DNA from 3 places in the Staphylococcus saccharolyticus genome. Region 1 is predicted to be linked to each of the others. Evidence: predicted binding sites of a transcription regulator. Region 1 holds the regulator's gene; each other region holds the start of a gene.
What was found. The regulator Rex, encoded in region 1, represses fermentation and respiration genes when NADH is low (regulators of the CRP and FNR family bind a similar motif). The targets are predictions, from matches to a motif close to TTGTGAAATATTTCACAA.
Positions count from the first base shown of each region.

Region 2: the regulator Rex is predicted to act here: its motif matches at 4,167-4,184, upstream of adhE (bifunctional acetaldehyde-CoA/alcohol dehydrogenase).
Region 3: the regulator Rex is predicted to act here: its motif matches at 4,320-4,337, upstream of nirB (nitrite reductase large subunit NirB).

Region 1 is NZ_UHDZ01000001.1:860,408-866,831, reverse strand. It holds partial or broken gene DYE57_RS04135 (ammonium transporter) at 1-964, opposite strand, end outside; partial or broken gene DYE57_RS04130 (sulfurtransferase TusA family protein) at 1,139-1,365, opposite strand; partial or broken gene DYE57_RS04125 (YeeE/YedE family protein) at 1,390-2,463, opposite strand; gene DYE57_RS04120 (hypothetical protein) at 2,549-2,830, opposite strand; gene DYE57_RS04115 (redox-sensing transcriptional repressor Rex) at 2,959-3,594, opposite strand; gene abc-f (ribosomal protection-like ABC-F family protein) at 3,954-5,882, shown strand; gene DYE57_RS04105 (MutS-related protein) at 6,273-6,424, shown strand, end outside.
Region 2 is NZ_UHDZ01000001.1:1,941,655-1,948,078, forward strand. It holds gene DYE57_RS09520 (DMT family transporter) at 1-402, shown strand, start outside; gene queF (preQ(1) synthase) at 416-916, shown strand; gene DYE57_RS09530 (S-Cys-Gly-3M3SH uptake peptide MFS transporter) at 1,236-2,741, shown strand; partial or broken gene DYE57_RS09535 (diacylglycerol/lipid kinase family protein) at 2,955-3,886, shown strand; gene adhE (bifunctional acetaldehyde-CoA/alcohol dehydrogenase) at 4,205-6,424, shown strand, end outside.
Region 3 is NZ_UHDZ01000001.1:545,220-551,643, forward strand. It holds partial or broken gene DYE57_RS02420 (formate/nitrite transporter family protein) at 1-236, shown strand, start outside; partial or broken gene DYE57_RS02425 (GNAT family N-acetyltransferase) at 341-876, shown strand; gene nikA (nickel ABC transporter substrate-binding protein) at 954-2,429, opposite strand; gene DYE57_RS12215 (class I SAM-dependent methyltransferase) at 2,588-3,028, shown strand; gene DYE57_RS02440 (sirohydrochlorin chelatase) at 3,388-4,107, shown strand; gene nirB (nitrite reductase large subunit NirB) at 4,464-6,424, shown strand, end outside.

The sequences.
Region 1 (6,424 bases):
CTGTTAGTACTGCACCAAGTACACCACCAACACCATGAATACCAAATGCATCCAAAGCATCGTTATACTGCAATTTAACCTTAATTAAGTTAATCACAATATAACAACCAATTCCACCAATAATTGCAATCAACGTTGTACTAAGGTAACTGACATATCCTGCAGCTGGCGTAATTGCTACGAGACCAGAAAGTGCACCTGATAATAACCCTAAAAGACTTGTTGTTTTCTTAAGTACATATTCGAGTATTAACCAACCAAATGTGCCTGCACTAGCAGCAATGACAGTATTGACAAAAGATGCCAAGGCAATTTGATCGAATGTGAATGCACTACCAACATTGAAACCATACCATCCTAACCATACTAAAATACCACCTATTAGCGTGATGAGTAGGTTATTTCTCTTGTTTCTTACCAACCCCTATCACTATACCTAAAATCAATCCAGATACACCGGATGTAATATGGATCACTGTACCTCCAGCATAATCAATGGCACCTAATTTAATAATCTATCCACACCCCAAACCCAGTGAGCAACTGGACTATAAATGAGCACAACCCATAATCCTACAAAAATAACATACGGTATAAATCTCATTTTTTCAGCTATAGAACCTGATAAAATAGAGATGGCTATCGTACAGAACATCATTTGGAATAACATAAATTGTGCTAAGGGAACGTGAGGACTTAACACTTTAGACGTTGCAAAGCCTACGTGGTTTAAACCTAAAAATTTCAAAACACCTAACCAATCATTTCCCTCATCGAAGCTGATTGAAAAGCCAATGACCATCCATACAAAAGTGACGATAACGATAGCAGTCATACTTTGCATAACTGTATCTAAAGCATTTTTTGATTGGACAAGTCCTCCATAAAATAAACTTAATCCTGGAGTCATTAACCAAACTAATAATGTACATAGAAATAGAAATATTGTATCATCCATATTCATTCTTACCACTTCCTTTATCAACATCATAATGAGTGATTTATGGAAGTGCAAAATTTGGTAAGGTAATATTACACAATATGTAAATTTAAATAACACTAAAGTGATTAATTCAATTTTTATTGATATAAAAAACTAGCGAATTTAGCATTCGCTAGTCAAACTAATTTAAAATAATTATGCTTTTTGTACTGTAATTGTCCAAGATGCATCATCAAGTTGTTCATAGTTAGTTAAAGGGTAGCCATTTTCAGCAGCCCAATTGGGTATGGATTCGGTTGCTTGAGTACAATCAAAATCAATTTTTAATTCGTCTCCATGTTTTAATTCCAACATTTTCTTTTGAGCTTCTATATTAATGGGAATGGACAAACCATTCCTACTGTACCCAGTTCATGTACCATATCATATAAACCTCCTTAAATGATTTAATCGCTTACGCTACTTGCTGTAGCAACATTCGTTGATGATTGACACAATTTTTTCATCGGTCTCACAAAAATAAAGTAACTCATAAACCAAACACCAATAATCATTGAAGCAAGTCCTATCCACCCTTGCCAACTCATAACAGCTGTTTCAACTAATCCGTTACCAATAGAACAACCTCCTGCTACTGACGTACCAAAGCCCATAAATATGCCACCTATTGCACTATTTCGAATCGTTGTCTTATCTGGTAAGCACCACTTAAATTCTCTAGAACCTCGTGCTGTTATGTAAGAACCTACAAAGATACCTAAAACCAATAAGACTCCCCAATCAATAAACTTAGTATTCCCAGTAATAAGAAAATTTATTAAATTGGCAGATGGTGTAGTAATACCTAACCATGAAGTCTACCCGTAGATTCACTCATTGGCCATACGGGTAGTGCGATTAACCCCACTACAATTCCTGCAATAAATGGATGATATCTTTTTTCAAATAGATAATGTCTCATTCCTCTATAATTTTGTTTTAATGTAGGAACAATCACCTTTGGTTTACTTAATGTCTTAACAACTACAACGGTAGTGATTATTGTCAAAATCAAAACAAGTATCCAATTGGGTACACCTATCGTTTGAGACATACTCGAGCTTGTATGAGTAGGTTCATTTATAAAACGCATCACTGGCAATAAAACGCCATTTTTTGTTACAGCAGAGGTCATTGAGTACTAAGATTATCCAACTGCCAATCAATCCTTCACCTGCTCTATACCATGTACCTGTAGCACAACCACCCACTAACACAATTCCTATACCAAAAATAAAAGAACCCATAACAGTACCTATGATTGGAAAGGTATGGGTAGGAACTATAATTACATTAACACCCGTAAGAATAAGCAAACCAATACTTTGTATTGTAATTGTAACAAGTAATGCATAAAACATCTTATTATTTTTTTGAACATACATATCCCTAAAGCCACCTGCTAGGCAAAAGCGTGTTCTTTGCATTACAAAACCTAATAATACACCGACCATAAGTCCACTAATAATCATCCATAACATTTTTACCATACTTTTCCGATATAAATATAAGGTGTTATAGTAAAAAAGGAATCTTTTTGCAAATATTCAAAATTTTAATATTAGTTTATGCTAATTCTTTTAAAATATTAATGAGCTCTTCTTTTGAAAATTGACTAAACTTATACCATTCATGATCACTATAATAAATAAATAATTTATGACCTAGTAATCCCTTTACATGTTTATATCTAACAATTTTAGTCGTGTCAAATTCAACACTAAAGGGGGTAAGCTCTTTTCCATAAGCCTTAAAAGTCAGTGTATTTCCATCTATTGCAAGCCTACCTGGAACTATCATTATACGTTGAATATGCGGCTTAAATGTGCAATTGGCTTCTATACTCATAATGACATCACACCTCATCTATTTTTATATAATTAATTATAATATATCATTTTTTCTTAAATAAAAAAGCACCCTCCAATGAGGATGCTAATATTAGCATTGTAATGCTTTTTGACTTTTTTAAAAAATTATTTACTATAATTTTTCATAAAGAATAACAATGATTGTAATTCAATACCAAAATCAATATGATGAACTTGTACATCTTGAGGTGTTTTAACTCGACTTGGTGTAAAATTAAGTATACCTTTTATACCAGCTTTAACAAGTTGATTAACAACTTGTTGTGCTACTTTCTCAGGTGTCGTTAAAATTACGACATCGATATCTTCCGCTTCAACTGCCGATTTAATTTCATCGCTATGTTTAACTACTACATTTCCAATTTCTTCGCCAACGATGTGTTCTCTAACATCAAACGCTTCTGTAATTGTCATCTCATCATGAATTGAGAAATTATATGTAAGTAACGCACGTCCTAAGTTCCCTACTCCCACAATAGCGATTTTAATTTCATCGCTTTCACTTAGCTCTGATTTGAAAAATTCCAACATACTATCGACATTATATCCATAACCTTTTTTACCTAATTCTCCAAAATAAGAAAAGTCTCGACGAATAGTTGCTGAATCTATTTGTAAAGCTTCACTGATTGCTTTTGAATTTACTCGGTCAATCCCTTTAGATTTTAGAATACTTACAAATCTATAATATAAAGGTAAACGTTTTAGAGTAGCTCGAGGAATTTTAGTGTTCTCTGGCATTCATTTTGTCCCCCTTGAAGTTTGAATTAATGCTATTTTAAGTATTCAAACACGTAGTCAATTAAGTTGAAGGCTCTTTTTAAAATACAAATAATTGCCTACAACGAATACTTAAATATTATACATTATTAAATTTTAAAAATAAATATCTCAGTTTCATGTAAGCAATGAATACTGTAAAATAGAGATAATTGAGTATAATAAACTTTTCTTATCCCACCGAATTGATTGTAGATAGTTTTTTATTTCCAATAAAAAAGTTAATAATTTATAATTCCCATAAAATAAAATTAATAAAAAAACTAAGTGTTTATATATAGTTTATACCTAAATAAACAAATTAGAAAGGTGAGAATCGAATGATACTTTTACAACTTAATGACATCTCAAAATCGTTCGATGGTGAAGATATCTTTACAGACGTCAATTTTGAAGTTAAAACTGGAGAACGTATTGGAGTTGTCGGCCGTAACGGTGCTGGTAAATCAACTTTAATGAAGATTATAGCAGGCGTAGAAAATTTTGATAGTGGTCATATTTCTAAAATTAAAAATTTAAAAATGAGTTATTTAACACAACAAATGACTCTTGATTCTGACGCCACTGTTTTTGAAGAAATGTCAAAACCGTTTAAACATATAAAAAATATAGAAGAAATGTTTAAATCAGAAACTGATTGGTTCGCCACACATACTCATGAATATGAAACTGAGACTTATCGTGAACACATTGAAAGATATGAATCGTTAACCAATCGTTTTGAACAACTTGAAGGCTATCAATATGAAAGTAAAATAAAAACTGTACTTCACGGACTTCATTTTACTGAAAAAGATTTTAATAAGCCAATTAATGATTTCTCTGGTGGTCAAAAAACACGTCTTTCACTTGCTCAAATGCTACTTAAAGAACCAGACTTACTTCTACTCGATGAACCTACTAACCATCTTGATTTAGAAACAACTCAATGGTTAGAAGATTACTTGAAATTCTTTAAAGGTGCAATCGTTATTATTAGTCATGATAGATACTTTTTAGATAAAATTGTTACACAAATTTATGATGTGGCTTTGGGAAATTTCAAACGTTATGTGGGGAATTATGAACAATTTATCGAACAGCGTGACCAATATTATAAAAAACGTATGCAAGAATTTGAGAATCAGCAAGAGGAAATTAAACGTTTAGAAACATTTGTCAAAAAAAATATTACTCGTGCTTCAACAAGTGGAATGGCTAAAAGTCGGCGTAAAACTTTAGAAAAAATGCATCGCATAGATAAACCTATGATTGATGCTCGTAGCGCTAATATGCAATTTAACTTTGATAGAAATACAGGAAACGATGTCATGCACATCAAAGATTTAGAAATTGGTTATGAAGTTCCTATTACTGACCCAATAAATATTGAGATATCAAAGGGAGATCATATTGCAATCATAGGCCCAAATGGTGTTGGAAAGACAACACTTATTAAAACAATTGTCGAAAAGCAATCTAAACTTGCAGGAGAGATTACTTATGGCGCTAATTTACAAATTGGTTATTATGATCAAAAACAAGCTGAATTTAAATCAAACAAGACCATACTTGATTACGTATGGGATCAGTATCCAACTATGAATGAGAAAGATGTGCGTGCAGTATTAGGGCGTTTTTTATTTGTTCAGGATGATGTTAAAAAAGTAATCAATGATTTATCTGGCGGTGAAAAGGCACGATTACAATTAGCACTTTTAATGTTACAAAGAGATAATGTCCTTATTTTGGATGAACCCACAAACCATTTAGATATTGACTCTAAAGAGATACTTGAACAAGCTTTGCAAAATTTTAAAGGTACGATTATATTTGTTTCGCATGACCGTTACTTTATCAATCGACTTGCTAATAAGGTATTTGATTTAAATCATCATGGCGGACACATGTACCTTGGAGATTATCAATATTTTATTGAAAAAACTGAAGAAGCTAAAGCAATTCAGACACAACAAGCTTTAAAACAACATACTACCGATAGTGAAACAGGTACTACTAATTCTTCTTCATACGTGAACCAAAAACAACAAAAACGTGATCAAAGAAAGATAGAACGTCAAATTGAGCAAAGAGAAGCTCAAATTGAGGAATATGAAAATCATATCACCTACTTAGAAGAACAACTCACTCAACCTGAAGTATTTAATAATCCAATTAAAGCTGCTGTGTATGCTGATCAAAAAACTCAAACCGAACACAAGTTAGAACAAACCATGAAAGAATGGGAAGAATTACAAGAAAAATTATAATTCACTACAATACACTTAGACATCTTAAAGTAGAATTTCTTACTTTTTGGTGTCTTTTAGTATGTTATTACACAATTATTATTAACAGCCATTGATGTTATTATGATAGCTATCCACAGAGTTATCCTAGTTGTCCACAAGTAATATCACATTTTTCTTTAAAATTATTCAACTTATTTACCACTTTATTCACAGTTTTCAACAACGTTTATCCACAGCTTACACACATTTTGTTGATAAGTACGCACGTTCCCTATTGACAATTTAACTTTATTAGTGAATTTGAATCAGTAATTTATTTATGAAATAATTTAATTAAATAAATAGATTAAGGAGTCACTCATGTCACATTATTAAATCTTAGGATTAATCACATTAACCTTCATTCTAATGATTACGCTTATAAATATCATAGTTTCAGTAGTTGAAAGACGAAAAATTGTTGCTAAAATTAATACGCTTTGGCATAGCAAGTCTAAAATCGAAAATTTTATTCGACCTAATTCGAAATTTGATGCACAATATCGCACTTATAAAGAAGC
Region 2 (6,424 bases), 1.1 Mb from region 1:
ATATTTGCCGCATCTGCTTATACATGTGTAAGAGCATTAAGCACCCGTGAAAAACCATATACAATCGTATTTTATTTCTCACTCTTTTCTGTTATTGTACTTATACCATTTTCAATCTTTACCTTTACACCTATGTCAACTACTCAAATTATATTTCTACTCGGTGCAGGATTATCAGCAGCTGTTGGCCAAATTGGTATTACACTTGCTTATAGTTTCGCCCCCGCTAAAGATATTTCAATCTTTACGTATGCTTCAATTATTTTCACGGCAATATTTGGGTTCATACTCTTCGGAGAATCACCAGATATGTTAGCAACAGTAGGATATGTAGTAATTATTAGTGCAAGTTATTATATGTTTGAAAAGGCACGACGAGAAACAACTATAAAACAAAAGTAGAGGAGCAAAAATTATGACACAAGGACGTCAAAAAGGTGAATTAAATGATATCAGCTTATTAGGCAATCAAAATAATCAATATGACTTTGACTATAGACCTAATATATTAGAAACTTTTGATAATAAACATCAAGGTCATGATTACTTTGTGAAATTCAATTGTCCTGAATTCACATCATTATGCCCTATCACAGGACAACCTGACTTCGCTACAATTTATATTTCATATATTCCAAATATAAAGATGATAGAATCTAAATCTTTAAAACTTTATCTATTTAGTTTTAGAAACCATGGCGATTTTCATGAAGATTGTATGAATATTATTATGAACGATCTTATCAACTTAATGAATCCACATTATATAGAAGTTTGGGGGAAATTCACGCCAAGAGGTGGCATATCGATTGATCCATATACTAACTATGGTCGTCCTGGCTCTAAGTATGAAAAAATGGCTGAACATCGACTTATGAATCACGATATGTACCCTGAAAATATTGATAATCGATAAACATTAATGCGTTCTCCGCTGATGAAAAAGTCAGCGGATTTTTTCTGCTTAGCCTTATTTATTCATAAAAAAAACAGTTGCACTTTGTCGTGTTAAAGCGTATTTTATTAATAGTGCTTTATTTATTCAATTGAGTATATTAAATAAACAAACTTAATAGCATTAACACCTTTACTCAAATGTTGTTAAAGATAAAATCGACAGAATATTCTTATTATTTTTATTTTTTGAAAATTATTGAAACTTTTTAATTACAATAGTAAAATCATTTTTAAACAATTTAATATGGTTATTTGGGCAAGAAAGGTTGGGATGATTTATGACTTCAAATAAATCCCATGAACAAGCAGTTCAAGAAATACCTCAACAAGGATTCTTCGGACATCCTAAAGGGTTAGGCGTTCTCTTTTTCGTAGAGTTTTGGGAGCGATTCAGTTACTACGGTATGAGAGCAATGCTTATTTTTTATATGTATTTTGCAATCCAAGATCACGGACTAGGCATTGATAAAACAACAGCAATGTCAATCATGTCCGTATACGGAGCACTCATTTATATGTCTTCTATTCCAGGTGGGTGGATAGCAGATAGAATTACAGGAACACGAGGGGCAACACTTATTGGTGCCGTACTAATTATCATAGGTCACATCTGTTTAAGTTTACCTTTTGCAATGGTAGGTTTATTCACTTCCATGTTCTTTATCATAGTAGGCTCAGGTTTAATGAAACCAAATATTTCAAATATTGTTGGTCGACTTTATCCAGAAAATGACGTTCGAATGGATGCAGGATTTGTTATATTTTATATGTCAGTCAATTTTGGTGCATTAATTTCACCAATTATATTGCAAAATTTTATTGATATTAAGAATTTCCATGGTGGCTTTTTAATCGCAGCTATCGGTATGGCACTTGGATTGGTTTGGTACGTCTTATTCAATCGCAAGACTTTAGGTAATGTGGGCATGAAACCAACTAACCCATTATCATCTGCTGAAAAGAAAAAGTATAGCACTATCATTGGTATTATTGTCGCAATTATTGCTATAGTTTTAATTATTTCTTATATCACTCATACACTATCCTTTGATTTAGTGAGTAATACAGTACTTATTTTAGGTATTGCTCTACCTATCATTTACTTTACAACTATGATTCGCAGTAAAGAAGTTACTGATACAGAACGTTCAAGAGTTAAAGCGTTTATACCACTATTCATTTTAGGTATGTTATTCTGGGCTATTCAAGAACAAGGGTCTAACGTTTTAAATATATATGGAATTGAACATTCAGATATGAAAGTGAATCTTTTCGGTTGGAAAACAAATTTTGGAGAAGCTATTTTCCAATCAATTAATCCATTATTTATCTTACTATTTGCGCCTGTCGTTTCTGCTATATGGCAAAAATTAGGTAAAAAGCAACCTAGCTTACCTATCAAATTTGCTATCGGTACATTATTAGCAGGTTCGTCATATATCCTTATAGGTATTATTGGTAATATATATGGTGACACACATTTCTCAGTGAATTGGGTTATTCTTTCATATATTATTTGTGTTGTTGGTGAATTATGCTTATCTCCTACAGGTAATAGTGCAGCTGTTAAGTTAGCACCAAAGGCATTTAACGCACAAATGATGAGTTTATGGTTATTGACGAATGCTTCTGCACAAGCTTTAAATGGTACTTTAGTTAAATTAATTAAACCACTCGGTCAAACAAATTATTTTATCTTCTTAGGTGTAACTGCAGCTGTGATTACTCTAATTATTTTAGTTTTCACACCTAAAATTACCAAAGCTATGAAAGGGATTCGTTAAACCATATATTTTAAACTGAAACTGTCGACAGATGTCGGCAGCTTTTTTATATCCACTTATCAAAACACTAACCCTATTTATCGTCAATTTTAGCACAATTTTGTTACAATAATCCAACTTTTTATTTTATAATAATGATTAATTATCATTTAATTTCTAAAAAATCGGGTAATTCTATCACTAATAGATTTTTATGAAAGTGGGCATACATTTATGAAAAATAGATACAATCATGGTGTTCTTTTCTATCATGAACATAGTGGGTTAAAAAATATTTATGATGGCCTTGGTGAAGTCACCAAATCTTTAAGCTCCATGTACAAACGTCTCTCTATTCAGTTAAGTGAAAAAAAAGGAGACATTATAAAATACTGTGAAAATATTAAACATCACAATTATGATTCAGATACAGATATTTTATTTATTTTAGGAGGAATGGTACTGTTAATGAACTGGTTAATGGTGTTATGCAATATGATTTAGAATTACCTATTGGAATTATTCCTGGAGGTACATTTAATGATTTTACTAAGACATTAAATCTTCATCCTAATTTTAAAAATGCGAGCGAACAATTATTAACTTCACAAGTGCAACCTTATGATATTCTTAAAGTCAATAATAGATATGTACTTAACTTTGGTGGTTTAGGGTTAATCGTTCAAAATGCAGAAAATGTTCAAGAAGATTCAAAAGACATTTTTGGCAAACTCAGTTACATTGACTCTACTGTTAAAACGTTACTTAATCCTAGTAAATTTGATTTTACACTTAATATAGATGGTAAAGAGAAGAAAGGAAATACCTCAATGATACTTATTGCTAATGGACCTAACATTGGTGGTGGACGAATTCCTTTAACAGATTTATCTCCTCAAGATGGTGAAGCAAATACTTTTATTTTCAATGATCAAAATGATCAAAGCTTTAGTATTTTGAATGATATTTTCAAAAAACGTGATAGTATGAATTGGAATGAAATTACAGAAGGTATTGATCATTTATCTGGCAAGCACATTTCACTTTCTACAGAACCGACTATGAAAATAGATATTGATGGCGAAATAAGTTTAGAAAAACCAATTGAAATCAAAGTGTTACCAAAAACAATACAACTTCTTACTGTCACTGAACTCAACGATTAAATACAATCGACTTCCAATATTTATTCAAATTACAATTAATTTAAAAAATAAATCAGTTACGATTTTTTATTTCGTACTTAATTTTTTTACCACAAAAATTTTTCTTCCTCCAAAAATGAATTTTTTAAAATTACAAATGTTCCTCTATACTATTAAATATGCTGTTTCTCTATATTTACGATATAACAGATAATATAACTAGTTGTTCATATAAAAATCACATTTACACATCTATCATTCTAAATTTTCTTTTAATTTAGAAAAAGGTGTACTATAATATTTGTGAAATAATTCACAATCTCTAAGGAGTGGTTGTATATGTTAGCTATATCAGAAAAAAGTAATCATGAAATGAACAAAGAAGAAGTCGCAAAAATGATTAATTCATTAGCAGAAAAAGGACAAAAAGCTCTAAAAGAATTATCTAAAAAATCTCAACAAGAGATTAATCAAATCGTCCATCATATGAGTATGGCCGCTGTTGATCAGCATATGCATCTAGCTAAACTAGCTTACGATGAAACTGGTAGAGGTATATATGAAGATAAAGCAATTAAAAATTTATATGCTTCAGAGTACATATGGAATTCAATTAAAAAAAACAAGACTGTAGGTATTATTGGAGAAGATAAACAAAAAGGATTAACATATGTTGCTGAACCTGTAGGTGTCATTTGCGGTGTTACACCAACTACTAACCCTACGTCTACGACAATTTTCAAAGCAATGATTGCTATCAAAACGGGTAATCCAATCATTTTTGCCTTTCACCCAAGTGCACAACAATCATCAAAACGAGCAGCTGAAGTTATATTAGAAGCTGCCATTAAAACAGGAGCACCAAAGGATATTATTCAATGGATAGATGTACCATCAATTGAAGCAACTAAACAATTAATGAATCACAAAGATATTGCTTTAGTACTTGCAACTGGAGGATCTGGAATGGTTAAATCTGCTTATTCAACAGGTAAACCTGCGTTAGGAGTTGGTCCAGGTAATGTCCCTACTTATATTGAAAAGACTGCACACATTAAACGTGCAGTTAATGATATTATAGGTTCTAAAACATTTGATAATGGTATGATTTGTGCCTCTGAGCAAGTCATGGTTGTTGACAAAGAAGTTTACACAGAGGTCGTTAAAGAATTTAAATTACATCAAACATACTTTGTTAACAAAAACGAACTTCAACAATTAGAAGATGCTATCATGAATGAAGATAAAACTGCAGTTAAACCTGATATTGTAGGTAAATCTGCAGTTGATATTGCCCAACTCTCAGGTATTCGTGTGCCACAAAACACTAAATTATTAGTAGCAGAAATTGATGGTGTTGGAAAAGATTATCCATTATCACGTGAAAAATTATCACCAGTACTTGCATTGGTGACAGCAAAATCTGCAAAACACGCTCTCCAAATTTGTGAAGAAACTCTAGAATTTGGAGGTTTAGGTCACACAGCCGTTATTCACACAGAAGATAGTCAGTTACAACAAACCTTCGGACTTAAAATGAAAGCTTGTCGTGTGTTAGTAAATACACCTTCAGCTGTTGGAGGAATTGGAGATATGTATAACGAATTAATCCCATCACTCACATTAGGTTGTGGTTCTTATGGTAGAAACTCTATTTCTCATAATGTAAGTGCAGTAGACTTATTAAATATTAAAACAATTGCTAAACGTCGTAATAACATGCAATGGTTCAAACTTCCACCTAAAGTTTATTTTGAAGAAAATTCAGTTATGTATCTGAAAGAGATGGAAAATATTGAGCGTGTAATGATTGTATGTGACCCTGGAATGGTAAAAATTGGTTACTCAGATATAGTTGAAAGTGTTTTAAGACGCCGAGAAAACCAACCTCAAATCAAAATATTTAACGAAGTTGAACCAAATCCATCAACTCAAACAGTTTATAAAGGGTTAGAAATGTTTATTAATTTCCAACCTGATACAGTTATTGCTCTAGGTGGCGGTTCTGCAATGGATGCAGCCAAGGCGATGTGGATGTTCTTTGAACACCCAGAAACATCATTTTTTGGAGCAAAACAAAAATTCTTAGATATTCGTAAACGTACCTATAAAATTGGAAAACCTGAAAACGCTAAATTAATATGTATTCCTACTACATCAGGTACCGGTTCAGAAGTAACTCCATTTGCAGTTATTACTGATAGTGAAACACATGTAAAATATCCACTAGCAGATTACGCTTTAACACCTGATATAGCTATTGTCGATCCACAATTTGTATTAAGTGTCCCTAAAAGTGTCACTGCTGATACAGGGATGGATGTTTTGACACATGCGATAGAATCTTATGTTTCTGTAATGGCTTCTGATTACACAAGAGGCCTAAGCTTACAAGCAATTAAGCTATCATTTGATTACCTAAAATCATCAGTATATGATAATGACAAATTATCAAGAGAAAAAATGCATAATGCTTCAACAATGGCTGGTATGGCATTTGCAAATGCGTTTTTAGGAATTTCACACTCTATTGCACATAAAATTGGCGGAGAATATGGC
Region 3 (6,424 bases), 320 kb from region 1:
AGGCGTTCTATATCGCTTGTGGTGTAGTCGTTTTTGTATTTATGGGATACGAACACGTTGTTTTTAATGCTGGACTATATGCAGGTATGATTTTCTTTAATGATGATGCTTTATCAAGGTTAGGTGTATTAAAAAATGTAATATTTGCTTTTTTCAGTAACTTTATCGGTGGAGGAATTTTTATTGGACTTGTTTATGCATATTTAAATGGTAAACGTAATAGCATTCAGTTTTAAGAGGTTTTAAAGTTATCAAGTATAATGATTAAAATATTGACTAACTTCCTTTAAAAAATTACGCTATTATTCAGGTATATAGATAAATTAAGGGGAGTAAGAGAATGTCAGAGATACAAATAAGAATTGCAAATGAACAAGATACAAAAGAGATACATCAATTAATGTATGATGCATTTACACCACTAAGAAATTTAGGCATTAATTGGCCATCTGTTAACGCGACTTTAGATGTAGTGAGAGACAATTTAAAGCATAATACGACTTTTGTATTGGAAAATGAGAAAGAGATTATTTCGACCATTACAGTGAGATATCCTTGGGAGATCACTAAACAAATCTCTGGTTATCTATTTGTATGGTGGTTTGCAAACCCACCCTTCATATGACGGTAGAGGTTATGGGAGTCAATTATTGAAGTATGTTGAAGAAACTTTTTTAAGAGACACCTTAAAAGCCGCTGCTGTTACTTTAGGTACATCAGCACGTATACATCCGTGGTTCTAAGATTTATGAAAGAAGGGGATATGAAAGTTATGCTGAACATGAGAATGATGATGGTGATTTAGGTGTATTCATGCGTAAAGTTTTAATACCGGAAAAATTTAGTGAAGAAATATTAGGTCACCCATCTTTTTAAAATATTGAATTTGAAAAACCACCTCTAAAAGATGTTTGATACATAACATAGAGGTGGCTTTGTTATCTATTGATACTTTATTCACTTTTACTAAGTTTATAATCAATTAAATATATAGATTCAGGCGTCACTTTAAAATGTTTAACTTTATTGCTCACACCGTCAATCTGATGATTATAAGTAATATAACTGTTTGGAATATCTTGTTTTGATTGATCTAAAATTTCATTAGTTACAGTAGCTCGTTGTTTATCACCAAAAGTAGTGTTTAGCTTTTTAATCAATTGAGTAACGTCTTTATTATTATAATGACCTTTATTTAAAGCACCATCAGATAAATATGCTGTGTTAAAGAAATAACCAGTGTCACCACGAGGGATACTTAAGTAACTATACATTGAGATGTCCCAAGCTTTTGTATCTTTTAAGTAACCATCAATATCATCAACGTTATGTAACTGGATATCTATATTGGCTTTTTTAGCTTCAGATTGAATTACCTGTCCAATTTTAGGCAATTCAGGTCGACCATTGTATGTTGACATTTTCAGTTTTAAAGGATTGGATTGAGTATAGCACTCTTTAGCTAGAAGCTTTTTAGCTTTGTCAATATTTTGAGGTTGAACCTGTTCTTTTTCTAATGATTTTAATCTGTGATTAAAAGGTCCTGCCGCAGGTTTTGCGTAATTTTTAGAAACATTTTGAGCTATTTCTTTACGATTAATAATCATATCTAAAGCTTCTCTGACATTTTTATTCATTTTATTACTTTCGTGATTATATAACAGTAAATGTGTTCTGAAACCAGATGTGCTTTGGATGTCAGCTTTTTTAGATTGTTTAACATCATTAATTCGATCAATAGGGACGTCAGTTGTTAAATCAGATTTACTTGATAAAAGATTATCTACACGCGTGTTTCCGTCTTCATGGTAAGTGACATTAATCTTATTTAATTGAGGGGTTCCTTGCCAATAATCTTTAAATTTAGATAACTCAATTTTTTGAGAGCGTTGATATTTATCAATTTGATAAGGGCCTGTTCCCACTGGTTTATCAGTGACTTTACTATTCGCTTTGATATCATAAATCGCCGCAAATGGATTAGCAAGCTCTGATTTTAATTCTGGATAAGGTTCATTTGTAGTAATTGTTACTTTTTGATTGTTTGCAGATATTGATTTTATAGGTAAAGATCCTTTTAATAAATCACTTTTTTTCATGGCTTCTTCTAGACTTTTTTTAACTGCTTCACCTGTTAATTGATGTCCATTTTGGAATTTTACATTATCTTTTAAAGTGAGTTCTAGAGTATCATCTGATTTTTGATGATAACTTTTTACTAAAAGTGGTTTAACTTTTCCATCTTTTGACATTTTAAATAATGATTCCAATGCGCCAACTCTTACAGGAATATCTGTTTCATATGGTGCGATTGATTTTGTTTTCAAAGGGATTTCTACATTCAAAGTATTTTTATCATTGTTTGAATTACCTCCACAGCTTGCTAAAATAAAAGATATCATTACAATAAGAGTTATAAATTTTTTCATGAAATAAGTCCTTTCTAAAAAATGAATGACATGAAAAGGTATAGGAGTTTAAAATGTCTATGATTAAAACCAATATTATTAACTACTGGAATGCACGCGCAGCTTCCTTTGCTCAGAATAAAAAAGAAGAACTTGAAAGCTAACAAACTCAGTTATGGTTGTCAGAAATCGAACGTCACATCAAACTTAATGATAATGTGAAAGTTCTAGACATCGGCACAGGAGCCGGATTTTTAGCAATGACGTGTGCACAAGAAGGTTGTATTGTTACAGGTATTGATATTTCAAGTGAAATGATTAACTGTACACATACTTTAGCGCAAGATATAAAAATACCCGCAACTTTTAAGGTTATGGATGCAGCACATTTGCACTTTGATGATGCAACTTTTGATTTGGTTATCGCTAGAAATGTGACATGGTTAATGCTTACCCCTCTAAGAGCATATAAAGAATGGTTGAGAGTCCTTAAGCCAAAAGGACACCTCATTAACTTTGATGCTGATTATGGTAAAGATGATTTTATAAATAGTGCTTTGTTATCTCAACAGCATATTCATCGAAACATTGATAAGTCGATGCTCGAGAAATATGAGTAACTTAAAAGGAAAATTTTGATTAATCATCGCGAAAGACCTTTATATGACCAATAATTACTAGACGAAATTGGTGCATCTAAGGTCGAAATCGATTTTACAACGCATCAAAGAGTTAGTCCGTTTAATAGCGCATTTTATAATCCAGTTCCTGTGTTTAGCATACACGTTATTAAGTAATTTGCATTAGTTATAAATAATATTGTTTTTGATTTTAGACATAATTGTAAACTGCCAACGTATTTATTATATAACTTATAATTAAAAATTTAAAATTTTTGTCAGAAATAATGACATCACGTGCTTTATTTTTTAATATTTTACAACTATTAATAATCAATTTTACAAAGGATGGGATGATAATGATAGGAAATATTTTAGTTGCACATGGAATGAGGAAAGGAGATCAAAATAAAGCATTAGAAGAGTTTATAACTACGCTTTTAAAAGATGAACAATATCATTATGAGTTGGCATTTCTTGAAAGTGATACACAAAATCTTGAAATAACAATGGAAAGCATGATTCAGCAAGGCGTAACTAGATTTAGAATTGTTCCTTTACTCATTTTTAGTACGATGCATTATATCAGTGATATTCCCCAAACTTTAAAAGAGATGAATGGTAAATATCCTCATATTGTTAGTGAAATGAGTGAACCACTTGGAACACATCCTTATATGGCAGAGTTAGTTGAGAAAAGAATTGCGGATGTTCAGTTAAAAGAAGGTTCAAAAGTAGCAACAGTTGTTATCGCACATGGTAATGGGAGTGGAAGATTTACAAAAGCACATGATGAACTTAAAGCTTTTGTAAAAAGTATTCATACTGATCATCTTATACACGCAAGAGCGCTATATGGTGTATTGTCATTTAGAAACGATTTAGATGAGATTTCAAACAACTATGATGAGCTTATTATTGTTCCATTATTTTTATTTGATGGACGTTTAGTCAATAAGGTTAAAACATTTATTGATCAAATGACGCTTTTTAGTGACATACATATTACGCCATCAATAAACTTTGACCATATTCTGAAACTTATTATCAGAGAAAAACTAGAAGAACTTTGTGTTTAGAAAAGGAGCAGACATAAGTCAATGTTAATGATATTTATTCAAAAAGTGATTGCCTTGGAAGGATAATATACATATCTTTCTAAGGTTTTTTAATATTTTTGACGGTTAATAGATAGATGTAAATAGGCTTAAAACCTTCTTTTTAAACAGCTACAATATCGGGATTTTATACATTTTACGAATATTAGGGAATTCCCCGATTTTACCTGAAAATGTGAATATAATCACAAAAATATTGATTTTTGGTATAAGATAAAAGTGAAGTAAGAAACACAAAAATCAAACATCTAACCTTTTTATAATTTTGCATTTAGGTTCTTAATTAAAATTTAAAGTGATAGAAGGGGCATATAAGTATGATGAAACAAAAATTAGTAATGATTGGTAATGGAATGGCGGGTTTGAGAACGATAGAGGAAATCCTAGAGCGTTTGGATTCGCAATTTGATATTACAATAATCGGAAAAGAACCCTATCCGAACTATAACAGAATTATGTTATCAAATATTTTACAAAAAAAGATGACTCTTGAAGATATAATCATGAATTCATATAAATGGTATGAAGAACATGATATTATGCTTATTACTGATGATCCTGTTCAAAAAGTAGATAGAGACAATAAAGTTTTAACTACTTCAAAAGGTGTCACTGTTGATTATGACATTTGTATATTTGCTACGGGTTCTAAAGCTTTTGTATTACCTATCAAAGGTTTCGATTTTCCAAGTGTGATTGGTTGGAGAACAATTGATGATACCAATAAAATGATTGAAATTGCGAAAACAAAAAAACATGCAGTCGTTATTGGTGGGGGTCTATTAGGATTAGAATGTGCACGTGGCTTATTAGATCAAGGAATGGAAGTGACTGTACTGCATCTAGCTGATTGGTTAATGGAAATGCAACTTGACCATAAAGCTGGAGAGATGCTTAAAGCAGATTTAGAAAAACAAGGAATGAAAATTGAACTTCAAGCAAACTCTAAAGAAATTATAGGCGATGAAGATGTTGAAGCTATTAAATTGTCGGATGGTCGTGTCATAGAGACTGATTTAGTTGTCATGGCTGTAGGCATAAGACCATATACTGAAGTTGCTAAAGACAGTGGACTTGAAGTTAATAGAGGAATTGTAGTAAATGACTATATGCAAACGTCAGATCCTAACATATATGCTGTAGGAGAGTGTGCTGAGCATAATGGAAAAGTTTATGGTTTAGTAGCACCTCTATATGAACAAGGTAAAGTACTTGCAGATTATTTAACAGGTAAAGAATCAGATGGCTATAAAGGTTCTACAACATTTACATCTTTAAAAGTTTCAGGTTGTGATTTATATAGCGCTGGACAAATTGTTGAAAATGATGAGGTACATGGTGTAGAAATCTTCAACAGTGTCGATAATATTTATAAAAAGGTTTATTTAAGTGGAGGACAAGTTGTTGGAGCTGTACTCTATGGCGATACAGATGATGGTTCAAGATTTTATAACATGATGAAAAAACACGAAACACTTGAAGATTATACACTCGTATCTTTACTTCATAAAGGCAATGAGGATGCAACTACGTCAATTGCGGATATGGATGATGACGAAATAATTTGTGGATGTAACGGCGTTGATAAAGGAACAATTGTAAATGCCATTACGACAAAAGGTTTAACATCAGTTGATGAAGTAACTAAAGCTACTAAAGCTGGTAATTCATGTGGTAAATGTAAAGGACAGATTGGCGAATTGTTACAGTATACACTCGGTGATGATTTTGTAGCGGCTAAACCTTCAGGTATTTGCCCTTGTACAGATTTAACAAGAGATCAAATTGTTACTCAAATTAGAGCTAAAGGATTCAAAACATCTAAAGAAGTCCGCCATGTTTTAGATTTCAAAGATAAAAATGGATGTCCTAAATGTCGACCTGCTATTAACTATTATTTAAATATGGTTTATCCATTCGAGCATCATGATGAAAAAGATTCACGTTTTGCTAACGAAAGATATCTTGCAAATATTCAAAATGATGGAACTTTCTCAGTCATCCCTCAAATGCGTGGTGGAGTTACTGACGCCGATCAATTGATTAGATTAGGCGAAGTAGCTAAAAAATATAATGTGCCACTTGTTAAAGTTACAGGTTCACAACGCGTTGGTCTATATGGATTGAAAAAAGAAGAGCTACCGAAAGTATGGGAAGATTTAGGTATGCGTTCTGCGTCAGCTTATGGTAAAAAGACACGTTCAGTCAAAAGTTGTGTAGGTAAAGAATTTTGTCGTTTTGGAACACAATATACGATTCGACTAGGTATTAGACTTGA